Regions from separate parts of the Pseudoduganella aquatica genome, predicted to be linked through region 1. Evidence: predicted binding sites of a transcription regulator. Region 1 holds the regulator's gene; the other holds the start of a gene.
The links. Region 1 encodes HrcA, which represses chaperone genes, less so after heat shock. Its sites were predicted from a motif close to TTAGCACTCNNNNNNNNNGAGTGCTAA; they were not measured.
Positions count from the first base shown of each region.

Region 2: a site for HrcA is predicted at 1,915-1,941, ahead of groES (co-chaperone GroES). Genes of this name have one in related genera too.

Region 1 is NZ_CP086370.1:6,653,647-6,657,040, reverse strand. It holds gene KT882_RS29715 (HAD family hydrolase) at 1-591, shown strand, start outside; gene hrcA (heat-inducible transcriptional repressor HrcA) at 629-1,645, shown strand; gene fur (ferric iron uptake transcriptional regulator) at 1,738-2,166, opposite strand; gene KT882_RS29700 (outer membrane protein assembly factor BamE) at 2,288-2,893, shown strand; gene dapB (4-hydroxy-tetrahydrodipicolinate reductase) at 2,915-3,394, shown strand, end outside.
Region 2 is NZ_CP086370.1:5,773,343-5,776,736, reverse strand. It holds gene groL (chaperonin GroEL) at 1-1,526, opposite strand, end outside; gene groES (co-chaperone GroES) at 1,545-1,835, opposite strand; gene KT882_RS25815 (hypothetical protein) at 2,233-2,556, shown strand; gene KT882_RS25810 (hypothetical protein) at 2,791-3,027, shown strand; gene KT882_RS25805 (cell division protein ZapA) at 3,024-3,335, shown strand; RNA gene ssrS (6S RNA) at 3,382-3,394, shown strand, end outside.

The sequences.
Region 1 (3,394 bases):
CCGCGCGTGGCGCAGCAATTCTCCATCGAGGAGCTGCGCGCGCGCCGCATGGCGCTGCTGGCCTCCCGCCCCGAGCTGCACGTGGACCTGGCCAGCCTGCGCCGCGCCGGCCTGCAGGCCGCGTTTGCCGAGCTGGGCGAGGACGAGCGCCACCTGGACGGCGCCATGCGCCACTTCTCGGCCGCGCGCAACGCCGTCAAGCTGTACGACGACGTGCTGCCCGGCCTGCTCAAGCTGAAGCAGCGCCTGGTGCTGGGCACCATCACCAACGGCAACGCGGACCTTGAAGTGGTCGGCATGGCACACCATTTCAAGGTGTCGCTGGCGGCCGCGCATTTCGGCCGCGCCAAGCCGGCCCCGGACATTTTCCTGGCCGCCTGCGCGGCGCTGAATGTGGCCCCGGCCGAGGCGGTTTACGTGGGCGACGATTTGAAACTGGACGTGGAAGGGGCGCAGCGCGCCGGCCTGCGCGCGGTGTGGATGAACCGCAGCGGCAGCGACGCCCACCTGGCCGCCGGCATCGCGCCGGACGCCATCTGCGCCACATTTGACGAACTTCTGGACTGGCTGGAAAACCAGCTGGCATATTGATGCCCTGCCTGCGCGCGTCTGCGTGCATAATAAGACCATGCAACTCGATATCCGTGCCCAAACCCTGCTCAAAGCGCTCGTGGAGCGTTACATCGCCGACGGCCAGCCGGTAGGCTCGCGCGCGCTGTCGAAAATTTCAGGGCTGGACCTGTCGCCGGCCACCATCCGCAACATCATGGCGGACCTGGAGGAGCTGGGCTATGTGTCCAGTCCGCATACCTCGGCCGGGCGCATCCCCACGCCGCGCGGCTACCGCATCTTCGTCGACACGCTGCTGACCGTGCAGCATATCGACGAAAGCTCGGTGGAGGCGCGCATGCGCCTGCCCAGCCAGCAGCCGCAAAAACTGATCGCCAACGCGGCGCAGATGCTGTCATCGCTGTCCCAGTTTGCCGGGGTGGTGATGGCGCCGCGCCACGAGTCGGTGTTCCAGCAGATTGAATTCCTGCGCCTGTCGGAAAAGCGCATCCTGCTGGTCATCGTCAGCCCGGCGGGCGACGTGCAGAACCGCATGCTGCTCACCGACGTGGACTACACGCCGGCCCAGCTGGTGCAGTCGGCCAACTACATCAACCAGCACTACAGCGGCCTGGCGCTGGAGGACGTGCGCGGCCGCATGCAGGGCGAGCTGCGCCAGCTGCAGACCGATATGGGGCGCCTGATGCAGGCGGCGGTGGAGGCCGGCAGCGAGGCCATGGCCGGCAGCACCGACGACATGGTCATTTCCGGCGAGCGCAACCTGCTGTCGGTGAGCGACCTGTCCTCGAACATGAGTTCGCTGCGCCAGATGTTCGACATGTTCGAGCAGAAAACCGGGCTGATGCAGCTGCTGGACGTGTCCAGCAAGGCTTCCGGCGTGCAGATTTACATCGGCGGCGAGTCCAACCTGGTGCCGATGGATGAGATGAGCGTGGTGACTGCGCCTTACGAGGCCAACGGCAAGATCGTCGGCACCCTGGGCGTGATCGGGCCGACGCGCATGGCGTATGAACGCGTGATACCGATCGTGGATATTACCGCCAAATTGCTCTCGAATGCGCTGAGCAACCATTGATTGGCGGGTTACGCGCTGCGCGCTAACCCGCCCTACGGGCAGCTTGGGATTGCGTAGGGCGGGTTAGGCGGCACGCCGTAACCCGCCAAATTTTATTGCTTGTGCGGGCACTCGGTCTTGACGCAGTTGCCGTAGATGGCCAGCGCGTGTTCGGCGATCTTGAAGCCGCGCGCTTCGGCGATGCTTTGCTGGCGGTGCTCGATTTCCTCGTCGAAAAATTCTTCCACGCGGCCGCAGTCCAGGCACACCAGGTGGTCGTGGTGCGAGCCGGCGTTCAGTTCGAAGATGGCCTTGCCGGTCTCGAAATGGTTGCGGTTCAGCAGGCCGGCCTGCTCGAATTGGGTCAGCACACGGTAAACCGTTGCCAGGCCAACATCCATATTATCGGCCAGCAGGATCTTGTAAACATCCTCCGCGGTCAGGTGGCGCACCGGGCTATTCTGGAAAATGTCGAGGATCTTCAGGCGCGGTAAAGTCGCTTTCAGGCCGCTTGCCTTCAGGTCGGTTGGGTTGTTGCTCATGTTTCTTACTCGTGTGTGGGACAATGTGCTTTATCATATAGTGTTTTGGCACTTCCGCTCAATCGATTTGAGGTCATTTATGCGCATCACCCAGGCTATACCGCAGTCCCTGTTGCACAGTATGAAACGCCGCACGCCCCTCGTGGCGGGTGCGATTTGCCTCGCGCTGTCCGTTTCCGGTTGCGCCTCGCTCAGCACGCTGGGCGAGAAGAAGGCCGACCTCAAAGTCGAAGATAACGCGGTCGTGGCCGGCAAAGGCGCCCAGGTCCGCAGCATTTCGCAACTGCAGAAGTTCATGTGGTTCTTCTCGCCTTACCGTCCGGACATTCAGCAGGGCAACTTCATTTCCCAGGAAATGCTGCAGCAGCTCAAGCCGGGCCAGACCCGCGACCAGGTGCGCTTCATCCTCGGCACGCCGCTGCTGCAGGACATCTTCCACGCGGACCGCTGGGACTACCCCTTCCGCCTGGCGCGCGGCAATGGCGAGACCATAGACAGCACCGTGGTGGTGTATTTCAAGGACGGCAAGGTCGACCGCTTCGAAGGCGGCAACCTGCCCACCGAACAGGAATACATCGCGCTGATCGCCGGCCCTGCCAAGAACGCCAAGCAGGCGTTGAAGGACCAGAACAAGGGCGTGTCGCCAAGCTCGGCGCCGCTGCCGGCCGGCACCGACTCCGGCGCCGGCGCACCCGTGCCGGTAACGCCGAAAATCGAATCGAAATAAGGACAGAAGTTAGGGCTATTGATGACTGAACTGAACATTGCAATCGTGGGCGCGAGCGGCCGCATGGGCCGCATGCTGATCGAAGCCGTGCAGGGCACGCCGGAAGTGCGCCTGTCCGGCGCGCTGGACCGGGCGGACTCGCCCAGCCTGGGCCAGGACGCCGCCGCCTTCTCCGGCAAGCCGGCCGGCGTGGCCATCGTATCCGACCTGGCCAAGGGCCTGGCCGGCGCGGACGTGCTGATTGACTTCACCCGTCCCGAAGGCACGCTGGAGCACCTGGCCTACTGCGCCGAGCACGGCATCAAGATGGTGATCGGCACCACCGGCTTCGACGAGGCCGGCAAGGCCGCCATCGCCGAAGCGGCCAAGAAGACCGCCATCGTGTTCGCGCCGAATATGAGCGTGGGCGTGAACGTCACGCTCAAGCTGCTGCAGCTGGCCGCCAAGAACCTGAACATGGGCTACGACATCGAGATCATCGAAGCGCATCACCGCCACAAG
Region 2 (3,394 bases), 880 kb from region 1:
ATCGACGCTGCGTTTTGCAGTGCCGAACGGGTCACTTTGGCTGGGTCCAGAACGCCCATTTCAACCATGTCGCCGTAGGTGCCGTTGGCGGCGTTGTAGCCGTGGTTGCCCGAACCGGCCAACACTGCTGCAACGACGACCGATGCTTCCTCGCCGGCGTTCTGCACGATCATGCGCAGCGGCTCTTCCATCGCGCGCAGAACGATCTTGATGCCAGCTTCCTGGTCAGGATTGTCGCCTTTGACGGTCAGTTGCGAGCGGGCGCGCAGCAGGGCTACGCCGCCGCCTGGCACGATGCCTTCTTCAACCGCAGCGCGGGTGGCGTGCAGTGCATCTTCCACGCGGGCTTTTTTCTCTTTCATTTCAACTTCGGTGGCTGCACCGACTTTGATCACGGCAACGCCGCCAGCCAGCTTGGCTACGCGCTCTTGCAGTTTTTCACGGTCGTAGTCCGAGGTCGCTTCTTCGATCTGCACGCGGATCTGCTTGACGCGCGCTTCGATGTTGGAACCGTCGCCGGCGCCATCGATCACGATGGTGTTTTCCTTGCCCACTTCGATACGCTTGGCCTGGCCCAGTTCCGCCAGGGTGATTTTTTCCAGGGTCAGGCCGATTTCTTCAGCAACCACCTGGCCGCCGGTCAGGACAGCGATGTCTTCCAGCATGGCTTTGCGGCGGTCGCCGAAGCCTGGGGCTTTCACTGCGCAGGTTTTCAGGATGCCGCGGATGTTGTTCACAACCAGGGTGGCCAGCGCTTCGCCTTCGATGTCTTCTGCGATGATCAGCAGCGGACGGCCAGCTTTGGCAACTTGTTCCAGTACCGGCAGCAGGTCACGGATGTTGGAGATTTTCTTGTCGCACAGCAGGACGAATGGATTGTCCAGGATGGCAACTTGCTTCTCTTGGTTGTTGATGAAGTATGGCGACAGGTAGCCGCGGTCGAACTGCATACCTTCCACGATGTCCAGCTCGTCGTTCAGCGACTTGCCGTCTTCCACGGTGATCACGCCTTCTTTGCCCACTTTTTCCATCGCTTCAGCGATGCGCTCGCCGATCGAGTAGTCGGAGTTGGCCGAGATCGCGCCAACCTGGGCGATTTCCTTGGTGGTGGTGCATGGACGGGCCAGGATGGCGATCTGCTCGACGGTGGCAGCCACTGCCTTGTCGATGCCGCGCTTCAGGTCCATCGGGTTCATGCCGGCGGCTACGAACTTCATGCCTTCGCGCACGATGGCCTGGGCCAGCACGGTCGCGGTGGTGGTGCCGTCGCCGGCGTTGTCGCTGGTCTTGGAAGCAACTTCCTTGACCATTTGCGCGCCCATGTTCTGCAGCTTGTCTTTCAGTTCGATTTCTTTGGCGACCGATACGCCGTCCTTGGTAACGGTAGGGGCGCCGAAGGAGCGCTCCAGCACCACGTTACGGCCCTTAGGACCCAGGGTTACTTTGACTGCGTTGGCGAGGATGTTCACGCCTTCAACCATCTTGGCGCGCGCTGCGTCGCCGAATACTACGTCTTTAGCTGCCATGTTCGAATTCTCCTGTGATTACTTGTTAACAACGGCCATGATGTCTTCTTCGCGCATCACCAGCAGCTCGTCGCCGTCGACTTTGACAGCTTGGCCGGAGTATTTGCCGAACAGAACGCGGTCGCCCACTTTCACTTCCAGCGGACGCACTTTGCCGTCGTCCAGCACTTTGCCATTGCCCACAGCCAGGACTTCGCCCTGGTCTGGTTTTTCGGCGGCTGCGTCAGGAATGATCAGGCCGGATGCGGTTTTGGTTTCCTGGTCGAGACGTTTGACGATGACGCGATCGTGCAAAGGGCGAAGGTTCATACAAAACTCCTTTATCAATGGTTGTCGTGCTGAGAGGCTGCGGCCAGAACATTTCTGCAGCGCAACCTCGGTATCCTTGTTAGCACTCTCGGCTAACGAGTGCCAATTATAGGGACGCTTATGCCCTATTTCAAGGCGGGCATGAACTTATTTGATTAATCGCCGGCCACAGCGCCACTGTTTGCGCCAGATCAAGGTCGATCAGATGGTGCAAAAGGCAAGCTTTCAAATAAATCAATGCGGCTTATACTAAGGACGGTGACTCAACCATTCGACGCGACCGTCGACGCTTGAGGCCTATCTGACCGGAACGCTGCGGCGCCGCGAGCGCTTGGTTTGCCAGTGGTAAGGCGCGGAGCTTTGCGGCGGGATGGCTCGTCTTCATAAGGAGAAAAAGATGAAAGCGGTGATCTGCTTGGCGGTGCTGATGGTCTTCCTGGCTGGATGTGGCGTGAAGGGCGGCGGTGAGTATGTCGGTAGGTGGGTGAACGTGCAGTACGACGATTATCGCCTCAACATCGAGCGCAACGGCGAAGGATTTATGGTGCGCGACTCTCACCCAAGTCCTGCCACTGGCAAGCCGGAAACGAAGTACATTCCCGCGACTTACAAAGAGGGGCAGCTTTTAATCGCGACCGATTTCGGCAACGTGGCGCTGGCCATTGATAAGGCATCCGGCCATCTCACGAACGGCAAGACGGAATACAGGAAAGTGCCGTGACCAAGCCGATCATCTGGCACGGTGCCCTGCGGTAGCGCATAGCCTTCCCGCTGCAGGCGCAGTTCGTCCTGGACGGCGGCGCGCGGTTCGGCCGCCGTCCATGCCGCCAGGCACATCAATATGCGGCGCGCCACGCCTGGCATCTTTCCCATCGCCCGAGGACTCCTCCTAAATATGTGCATCATGCGCGTGTAGCTGTTGACGCGCCTTCCTTTGCCATCCTATAGTTGCGGGATGATTTCAGAATTCCAAGAACTTTCCGACAAAATCGACCAGCTCGCCGAGATGAGCCTGGCCCTGCGGCGTGAAAACGCACAGCTGCGCCAGGCCAATGCGGCCCTGGTGGCCGACAATATGGCCTGCCAGCGGCGCCTGGCCGAGGCGCACGCGCGCGTGTCGGCGCTGCTGGGAAAGATACCCGCCATTGAAGGCGCAGCGGCCGCCGCGCCGGCGCAAGAGGACGTGCAATGATACATCTGGACGTGAGCATCATGGGCCAGCCCTATCGCCTGGCGTGCAAGGAAGACGAAGAGCGCGCGCTGCGCGAAGCGGCCAGCTTCCTCGACAAGAAGATGACGGCCATCCGCGATGCCAACCGCGTCAAGGGCAACGACCGCATCGCCGTGATGGCGGCGCTGGGCATGGCGGCCGAATTCCTGTCGGCGCGTTCGCCGCAAGGACCGTTGTCGGATATGTCGGTGCTGGACATGCAGGACAAAATGGCGGCCATGAACAAGGTGCTCGACAGCGCACTGACGCCGCAAGAAATTCTGTTTTAAGTCGCGAAAGCCCTTTCCCTGGCGGCGATACAGGAGTAAACTCCGTGTCACCCTGCGGT